3 regions of the Salipaludibacillus sp. CF4.18 genome follow, and region 1 is predicted to be linked to each of the others. Evidence: riboswitches for the same ligand, from Rfam matches in the RefSeq annotation. Region 1 holds a riboswitch; each other region holds the start of a gene.
What was found. Region 1 has a riboswitch for thiamine pyrophosphate ahead of thiM (hydroxyethylthiazole kinase). Riboswitches for the same ligand answer to the same signal wherever they lie in the genome.

Region 1 (3,279 bases):
GATACAAATGAAGAAGTGGACTCTACAGAAAAAGAAGTTGAAAAACTCGAAGTTGAAATCAAAGAATTGGAAGATGATATTGAAATTCGATTTGAAATGTTGAAAGACCGTGCGAACGCTTACCAAAAAAATGGTGGCAGTTCCAGGTACTTAGAAGTTCTATTAGGCGCTGACAGCTTTGGAGATTTTGTTACCCGTTCTGTTACAATCACTCGAATTGCTAAAGCTGATAATGATTTTATTGAACAATTAGAGATCAACCAAAAAGAACTAGAAGAAAAACAGGCAATCGTTCAGGGGAAATTAGATGAACTTGAAGAATTGCAAACAGAACTAGTTGGAATGAAACATCATTTAGAAGACCAAAACCAACGTAACGATGAACTTAAAGACGAGTTAAAATCAAAAGAAGCTGAAATTGAATCAAAGATGGCAAGATTGTTAGAAGAAGATAGTAATCTTCAATCAGCAGAAGCAGAAATAGAGGCTAAGATTGATGCTGAAATTCAACGTCAAGAAGACTTAAGAATAGCAGAAGAAGCTGAGATTGCAAGACAAGCAGAGGAAGAGGCGGCAGCAACTCAGAGTAACACTAATTCTTCTGCTTCTGAAGCAGCAACTCAGACTAGCACTAATTCTTCGTCAAGTCAAAATGTTGCTTCTGCTTCAGAGGCAAACACTACTTCAACAGTAACTAATACTGATAATAAAAGTAAAAGTTCATCAAGTGAAACGAAGGCAGCACCTGCTCCTTCAAGCTATGGTGGGTCAGTCACCCAAGTTGGACGTAAATACATTGGGAATTCAACCTATGTTTTTGGAGGAGGGAGATCATCCTCTGATATAGCAAATGGTCGTTTTGACTGCTCAGCTTTTGTAAGCTGGTCATTCTCGCAAGTGGGTAAATCATTACCTGCTAGTACTAGTGGATTAGTTAATGCAGGACAAAGAATTTCTAGTAGTGATAAGCAACCTGGAGACCTAGTATTTTTTAATACTTACAAAACAAATGGACATGTAGGTATTTATATTGGTGGAGGCCAATTTATTGGTTCTCAAAGTTCAACAGGAGTTGCAGTTGCTAATATGAATAGTGGATATTGGGCAGATAATTTCAGCGGAGTTGTTGTCCGAGTTAATTAATAATGTTTCTGAAAAGCTAGTTTAGATATCTTCTAAGCTAGCTTTTTCTGTATAATGATATTAGGAAGTCCAATAGTTACCTAAATAGAATAATAAGAGTACAGCGAGTTCGTTGTAAGAAAAGAAGTATTATGCTAACATGGAGAAAATTTCAATTAAATAAGAGACACTAGGGGTGCTTTATCTAGCTGAGAGAGGTGCGTTACCTTAACCCTTTTAACCTGATCTGGTTGATACCAGCGTAGGAAAGTGGATGATTCCTTTATCGAATTAACATAGGTTACAATTAGTTAGTTCATAAAGTATCGCGTTTACCCGCTTCCTAACTGAGGAAGCTTTTTTGTTTTCAAAAGATAAGACGGCTATGCGTTTTTCCTATTACATAAATTGAGAGGAGACTGAAAATGAATAATCAAAAAATTGCAGAAATTTTAAACGAATTAAGAGAACGTAAACCCCTAATCCACAATATAACCAATGAGGTTGTGACTAATTTCACCGCAAATGGTCTTTTATCGCTTGGCGCTGCACCCGTAATGGCCCACGCGAAAGAAGAGGTTGAAGATATGACAAGTAACGCACAAGCGCTCATTTTAAATATAGGAACATTGGATGAAAACAAGGTGAAATCCATGGTACTTGCCGGCAAAGCTGCTAATGAAAAAGGTATCCCAGTAGTGTTTGATCCTGTTGGAGCAGGAGCAACGCCATACCGTACAAAGGTGGCCAGAAACATGATGGATAAAATAGCGGTAACTGTGCTGAGGGGCAATGCAGCAGAAATATCTCACATGATTGGACAGCAATGGGAAATAAGAGGTGTAGAAGCTGGAGAAACCGGCGGAAATAAAGTAGACCTAGCCAAGAATGCTGCCAAGCAATTTAACACGACAGTAGTGATTACAGGAAAAGAAGATGTCGTTTCAGATGGAACGTCGACTTACTTAGTAGAAAATGGACACGAGATGTTATCCAAAATTACTGGGGCTGGTTGCCTGTTAAGCGCTGTAATTGGTGCTTTTATCTCTACGGAAAAGGATCTGTTAACTGGCACAGTAGCTGCATTGGCAACCTATGGTATTGCAGCAGAAAGAGCCATGACGAGAGGTGGAGAAAAAGGACCTGGTTCTTTTCAAATAGAATTTTTAAATCAACTCAACAATATTAATTCTGAAATAATCGCAAAACACTTACTCGTTAAAGAAGTGTGATTCAAAAGAGAGGAGGGGAAGCTATGAACGTGAAGCATGCACTAACAATAGCGGGTTCAGATAGTGGTGGAGGAGCAGGGATACAAGCCGACCTTAAGGTTTTCCAAGAATTACAAGTATATGGTATGTCAGCGATAACTGCTGTTACAGCACAGAATACACTTGGAGTCCATGGTGTTTATCCGATGACAGTGGAAGCGGTGGAAGCACAGTTAACAGCTGTAGGTGAAGATTTAGGCGTAGATGCTTTGAAAACAGGCATGTTATTTTCAAGTGAAATTATTAAGGGAGTTGCAAATAAAATACGTTACTATGAATGGAAAAATATCGTGATTGACCCTGTCATGATTGCAAAAGGTGGTAGTAAATTACTCGAAGATGAAGCTGTAACCGCAATTATTCATGATTTAATACCGCTATCAACAGTCATTACACCTAATATACCGGAAGCTGAAGTTTTAACAGGTGCAAAGATCGTTACAATAAAGGATCGAAAAGATGCCGCAGTAAGCCTTTCTAAGATGGGTACAAAAAGCGTCGTTATTAAAGGCGGGCACGCAGAAGATGGCGAAAACGTAATTGATCTTTTTTACGACGGAGAAGAGTTCTATGAATTTAAAAATATTCGAAAAAACACGGTGAATACTCATGGGACAGGATGTACTTTTTCAGCAGCTATAGCGGCTGAATTAGCAAAGGGAAAGGAAATCGTAGAAGCCGTGAGAATAGCGGTGATGTTCACTCAGGCTGCGATAAAAGAAGATTTAAATATTGGACAAGGCCATGGACCTACCAATCATTGGGCCTATAACAGACAGGTGAATAGAGGGAGTATAGATGAATAATCTTAAAACTGAAACATTACGAGAAGCACTTGGCGTATATTTTATTATGGGGAGTCAGAATTGTATAACTTCTCCACAAA
Region 2 (3,279 bases), on a different contig from region 1:
TGCTTTTTTGCTTCCAATCGAAACAGAATCTTTGAAAGGTGAAATTGCTAAGGGCGATGTAGTGTATGAACAAGATATCTATATTGAAGATGCTCTTTTAAAAGGGGAGATCGAAGAGTTAGTAGATAAAAATAAAACGGAGTTATGGGCATTTGACTACGAGAATGATGTTTTGAATATTGAGCAGAAAGCTGAGGAGTTCTACGTTGCTGTTTATCTGGAGGAAACGTCAGAGTATACAGAAATGATAGAAGCTACTTTTTTTTATCCTAGATTAATTGTAGATGAGTGGGATTTTTCTAATGAAGTAAGTCCAATTAGAGTTGAACTGAAAAATAACTCGCTTAATATTTATGAACCTCTGTCGGTTACGATTAATCACGGAGAGTTCGAGATGGGATTTCCTATGAGTCAATTCTATGGAGAATCGAAGATGATGGGCCGCAGTTCATCATCATCGATGGGGGGACAAATCCTTTATCTCAAGGTGCCTGAAGGTTTAGAAATAGGTGATGATACTAATGTTGATATTATTAAAGTGGAATAGTTTTGTTATATATTTACATTTTGGGACAACTCTATTAAACTTGCTAAAGAGGCAGGTGTTTAGATGGCGATTGTAACAGTGGATTTTGACGGAACACTTTATCAAGGTAACTCATTTAAGGCGATGTTTTTAGTAGCTAAAAAAGAGTTTACAAGGAAAGAGTGGTTGTTAGTCAGTGGGGGAATGGTGAAAGCTGTAGGCCTTGGTGTATGGAAAGGGAAGCAGGTGTTCAGACACACTTTTTTTAAAGCTTTTGCCAAGTCGTTTAAAGGGAAAACAAAACAGGAATTAGATGAGTTTTTCAACCACCTCGTTCTAGCGGGATCAGACGAAGTCCATCAAGATTTAGTGCATACAATACGTGAGCATCAGTCAAAAGGAGATCAAGTGATCATATTGTCTGGAGCGCTAACCCCGTTTCTTGAAGCTTTTATTAGAGAGTTACAATTAGATGTGCCAGTGATAAGTACAGAGATCTTATTTGATGATCAAGGTTATTGTACGGGAGAAATAGGTACGATTGTAAACGGTCAAGAGAAGGTAAGAAAAATTGTTGACTGGATTGGAGAGAAGATGTCTCATGATGAGACTTCTCGTTCAGACGGCGATAATTTATGGGCGTATGCAGATAGTGAGAGCGATCTTCCTTTACTGGAGTTTGTCAATAAACCAGTAGTGGTCAATCCTAACTCTACTATGAAGCAAATTGCCGAAAAAAATCAGTGGCCGGTTTTTTGATATAAGAGTTTGTTCAAAAAGGTAGTCTTTTTTACCTTTTTGAACATCCTATTTAAGCTAGTTCTAACAGTAAAAATAGGTTGGAAAGACATGTTGTTGTATGACGGGACGGTTTACAAACAGCCATCCTTCACTTACAATAAAGGCAACAATATGATAACCGATTCGCACTAGGGGCGCTATAAAGCTGAGATTCAGGTGAAATTCCTGTTAACCCTTTGAACCCGAACTAGGTAATACTAGCGTGGGGAAGTGCAGGTAAGCAACATGTAGCCTGTTTTATTATTCTGCATGAAACTTCACTGCATCTTCCTTATGGGAGGTGCAGTTTTTTATATTTTGGGACTCCCTCCCTGTTATTGGTAGACATATTGAAAAAATGATGTAAGAGGAGGATGCAACATGGAAGGGTTAAGTTGTGGAACAAGTCGTATAGTTGGGTGCCGGTTTTCGGTGTATCCAATGACGGATAATTTTGTGGAAGTAATAAAAGGAGCATTAGAGGAAGTGGATACGTCCAAGGTATGGCAGTCTACAGATGATGTGAGCACGTGTATTCGAGGACGGAGTGAACATGTATTTGACGTGGCTAAAGCGATTTTTATCTATGCAGCAAAGACAGGGGTACATGTGGTCTTTAATGGGACTTTCTCTATTGGATGTCCAGGAGACTCTGACGCGGACACCTATATGTCAGAGGATGATGTCCGCTTAAATGAGAGTGGATCAAATAAAGAACGTGTGGAGGCAGCTTCTCAATTTGCGCTTTATCCGATGAACAACCCGGACTATATGCAAATCATCGCTGAACAGTGTGCTGTAGCTCAAGAACAAGGCACGTTTACGAAAGGCGTTCACTATGCCTCTCGACTTGATGGAGATGCGAATGCTGTTTTCAAAACATTAGAAGAAGTATTTGTGAATACTTCAAAATCGAAGGACCAAAGTCATGTGACAATGACGGCGGTTATTTCAGCAAACAGTCCATCTAAGAAAGATAAATAGGAGGGAGCAACCAAACATGTTGAAGCAATGGAAGTTAAAAGAAATCGTCTTAATGTCAATCTTCGGTGTTGTGTTCGCAGTTATTTATCTCATGTTTTATTTTTTCGGGCAAGGCTTACGTAATTTTCTTACGCCGTTTGGTCTGGCACCATTTGGCTATGAAATTATCTTTGGTATATGGTTCATCGTTTCAATCATTGCAGCATATGTGATTCGAAAACCTGGGGCGGCTTTCTGGTCGGAACTAATAGCTGGAACGGTCCAAGTACTCATAGGAAGTCCAGCAGGTCCACAGCTAATCATATCTGCGGCGATTCAAGGATTGGGAGCAGAAGTGGTTTTTGCTGCAACCAGGTACCGAAACTTTTCACTTTCTGTGCTTATTTTAGCAGGGATGTCGGCAGCTATTTTTAGTTATGCTTGGGGCTGGTTCCAATCTGGTTTAGCGGCGTTAACCCCAGAACTTATCGTTGCCACCTTGGCAGTCCGTATCATTAGTGGTGGATTGTTAGCGGGTCTATTAGGAAAATGGATTAGTGATCAGTTAGCTCAAACGGGAGTTCTTCGCGGATATGCATTAGGAAAGGAGTGGCAGGAAAAACGTGAAAAATCAGCTTAACTACCTAGATGGTTTGCGTGAAAATAGTCATCCTCTTATTCATGTAGAAAAGCTTTCGTTCGATTATGAGAGAATCAAAGAAAGATCGTTAATAGATCAGATTACTTTCTCATTAAAAGAAGGGGAAGTTACGCTGCTTATGGGTGCAAGCGGTTCAGGTAAGAGTACTGTAGCTCTATGTTTAAATGGTTTATTTCCAGAAGCTGTGGAAGGGTATGCGGATGGAGAAATCTATTATAAAGGAAAAAAGGTTCAGGGATTTGAACAAGGAGAGCTGAATCAAAAAATTGGGATCGTTTTTCAAGATCCTGAGAGTCAATTTTGCATGATTACTGTTGAAAATGAATTAGCTTTTACGATGGAAAACATT
Region 3 (3,279 bases), on a different contig from region 1:
TTTAATCAGATGCATTGGCACATGACCCGGTCCTTCTACCATCACCTGGACGTCGTGTTTCCAAGCCACCTTTGTCAATTCACCAAGCGTATCTAACTCGGCGAATTGCGCTTCATCGTTTGCGTCCGCAATCGATCCTGGTCGTAATCCATCCCCTAACGAAAAGGAAATATCATAAGCTTTCATAATTTCACAGATCTCTTCAAAATGAGTATATAAAAAACTTTCTTGATGATGGTGTAAACACCATTGGGCCATAATCGAGCCACCACGAGAGACAATTCCAGTCAAGCGTTTGACGGTCAGAGGAATGTAGCGTAATAGAACACCTGCATGAATCGTGAAATAATCGACTCCTTGCTCAGCTTGCTCAATCAATGTATCGCGATACACTTCCCAAGTAAGGTCCTCGGCGACCCCATCTACTTTTTCTAACGCCTGATAAATAGGTACTGTTCCAACAGGAACCGCTGAATTGCGAATAATCCATTCTCTCGTTGTATGAATGTCTTTTCCAGTTGATAAATCCATTATATTATCAGCGCCCCAACGAGTGGCCCACGTCATCTTTTCTACTTCTTTTTCTATAGAGGAGGAAACAGCTGAATTTCCAATATTGGCATTAATTTTGACATGAAAATTACGACCAATAATCATTGGTTCTATTTCTGGATGATTGATATTAGCAGGAATAATTGCACGTCCTAGAGCAACTTCCTCGCGGACAAACTCTACATTTACATTTTCTCTTAGCGCAATAAATTCCATTTCAGAAGTGATCATTCCTTGTCTCGCGTAGTGAAGCTGAGAGACATTTTCTCCTTGTTTTGCACGTAATACGTTTCTCTTTAAACCAGGGAATACTTTTTGCGTCGCCCTTGGATCATTTTCATCTTTATAACCATTATCTTCAGGTTTAATTTTACGAATTTCATACTCCTCCACATCTCCACGGTCTTTAATCCAAGAACTTCGAACGGCAGGTATGCCTTTCGTTATGTCTACAGTATGACTCGGATCCGTATAAGGACCACTTGTGTCATAAACACGTACTGGTGCATTTTCTTCTTCCCCAAAAGTCCCTGTCGTTGGACTTAATTCAATCTCACGCATCGGAACCTTCAAATCGGATTTAGAACCAGTCACATAAACCTTTTTACTGTTTGAAAAATTGGACATAATGGAAATATTTTCTTCGTTGAATGATGCAGTCGACATCTAAATCTCTCCCTTTTTTTAAAAAATAGAGGACCAGACACAGACCACACCATGCGGAAAAGTTTATAAATGTACATGAAAAAGCCGGGCCCCTTATAAAATGGTGGACCCGGCTAATATGCATGCAGAAGTTAATTCGCAATGATAGTAATTCTAACTTCCCTACGCTGGTATGATCCAGATCAGGTCCAAAGAGTCAGGAAACTTTATCGTGTTTCCTTCTCAGCCCAACTTATTGGGCTCCCCTAGTTATTTCTATTCGATTACCCTCAGTATATAGAATTGTTCAGAAAAGTCAAACATATTTTAGGTTTTTCCCCTGTTTCATCCAGTCATTAATTGAAAATACATGGCCTCTTTTATATGTACTTTATTGTTTTATTAGCATGGGAGGTTGTTTGGAGGACTTACCGCTCAGCTTTGTTCGAAGAAAACAACAATCTCTTGAAAACCGATAGTTTTATAAATTAACTTGATAAAAAGGGCACTGGAAAAGTAAACCTTCACTTTTCCAGCGCCCTTCATCATTCATGTATCTTTCAATCTAGTTAACCGATTATTTACTTTTTACGGATCGGGCAGCTTTCTCTGCCTTTTTAAAATCTCTACTATAATGAACTTCCTGGGCGGAACTTAGTCCATTATTTCTATCCGTTAACGTTTGATGCAGTTCCATGATTACATAACCCCTTTCAAATAGCGAGATAGTAATTCCTTTCCCGCTCCTAAAAATAGATAAACATCAGACTTCACTAGAAATAGAACTATTCGCGTCGGCCACACTTATGAACCACCGAACAATTATTTCTCATATTTAAATGCTGAGATTTGTGCGGTTAATTGTTCTGCCATTTTAGAAAGATCAGTAGCCATATTATTCATTTCCTGCATCGCTGCACTTTGTTGTTCCATCGTAGCAGACAATTCTTCTGTACCAGCTGAAGATTGTTCCGTTACACTGGCAATGTTCTCTACATATTCCAAAGCACGGTTACTTCTTTCATTGATACTATTTGTAGAGGATGAAATCGCAACTATTCTTTCTGTTAATTTTTTAATATTGTCCGCAATATCAGTAAATGATTGACCGCTTCCCTCAATGACAGTCTCCCCTTGCTTTACTTCCGTAACAACTTCTTTCATATCTATCGTTGCTTGCTTTGATTCATTTTGAACGGCTTGAATAATTTCTTTAATTTCTTGCGTTGAATTGGTAGTGTCTTCCGCCAGTTTTCTAACCTCATCTGCTACCACCGCAAAACCTTTTCCGTGTTCACCTGCTCGTGCTGCTTCTATTGCTGCATTAAGCGCCAATAAATTTGTTTGTGAAGAAAGATTCTCGATCGCTTGAACAATTTCGGTAATACTATCTGATTTTGCACCTAAGCCTTCGATTGTTCCTGCTGTAGCAATTACTTTTTCTCTGATACGCTTCATCTGAGAAATAGAGTCTTTCACTCTTTCTTCTCCTTGCTTAGAGGAAAGCTCCGTATCTTTTGATGCTTTTTCCATGACCTTTAATTCTTCATTCATGCTAGCCATATCCGCGGATACTTGTTGAACAATATTTAATGTTTCTGCAGTATTCGTTGCTTGAGCACTTGCTCCCGACGCTATTTCTTGAGATGTCGCAGAAACTTGCTCACTTCCTTGTAACATTTCCTTTGAAGATGCAGACAATTCTTCACTAGAAGCAGAAACACTCTCAGAAATGTTTGAAGTCTGAATAATGAGGTTTCGAATACTTTCTCTCATAACATTCATATCGTTCGTCAATTGTCCAATCTCATCTTTCGATTTAACTTCTAGAGGCTCGGTTGTTAAATCCCCGTTAGCGATTTGTGTACTAAAGGCTTGAATTTCTTTTATTGGTCGGGTAATATTTCTACCAATATAAACAGCAATCAGTATACCAACGATCACAGAAACAAGTGATACAATAACTGAAACCCATAGAGAGACAGAAAATTGATTGGCTTGTTTTTGTTGAGCCGCTTGAACATCTGCTGCTGCAATTTCAATGATACGTGCAGTACTTGTTACAATCACTTCTTCAGCCGC

Region 2: it holds a riboswitch for thiamine pyrophosphate, as region 1 does, so the genes downstream of both, ACHABW_RS04465 (YkoF family thiamine/hydroxymethylpyrimidine-binding protein) here and thiM (hydroxyethylthiazole kinase) in region 1, are expected to answer to the same signal.
Region 3: it holds a riboswitch for thiamine pyrophosphate, as region 1 does, so the genes downstream of both, thiC (phosphomethylpyrimidine synthase ThiC) here and thiM (hydroxyethylthiazole kinase) in region 1, are expected to answer to the same signal.

The regions. Positions count from the first base shown of each region.
Region 1 is NZ_JBIMEV010000058.1:602-3,880, forward strand. Features, by position in the region: gene ACHABW_RS21795 (NlpC/P60 family protein) at 1-1,143, shown strand, start outside; TPP riboswitch at 1,305-1,408, shown strand; gene thiM (hydroxyethylthiazole kinase) at 1,548-2,354, shown strand; gene thiD (bifunctional hydroxymethylpyrimidine kinase/phosphomethylpyrimidine kinase) at 2,378-3,199, shown strand; gene thiE (thiamine phosphate synthase) at 3,192-3,279, shown strand, end outside.
Region 2 is NZ_JBIMEV010000004.1:103,677-106,955, reverse strand. Features, by position in the region: gene ACHABW_RS04475 (hypothetical protein) at 1-547, shown strand, start outside; gene ACHABW_RS04470 (HAD family hydrolase) at 611-1,285, shown strand; TPP riboswitch at 1,448-1,553, shown strand; gene ACHABW_RS04465 (YkoF family thiamine/hydroxymethylpyrimidine-binding protein) at 1,688-2,290, shown strand; gene ACHABW_RS04460 (ECF transporter S component) at 2,307-2,909, shown strand; gene ACHABW_RS04455 (ABC transporter ATP-binding protein) at 2,893-3,279, shown strand, end outside.
Region 3 is NZ_JBIMEV010000029.1:6,266-9,544, forward strand. Features, by position in the region: gene thiC (phosphomethylpyrimidine synthase ThiC) at 1-1,218, opposite strand, end outside; TPP riboswitch at 1,361-1,475, opposite strand; gene ACHABW_RS16185 (YfhE family protein) at 1,775-1,894, opposite strand; gene ACHABW_RS16190 (methyl-accepting chemotaxis protein) at 2,020-3,279, opposite strand, start outside.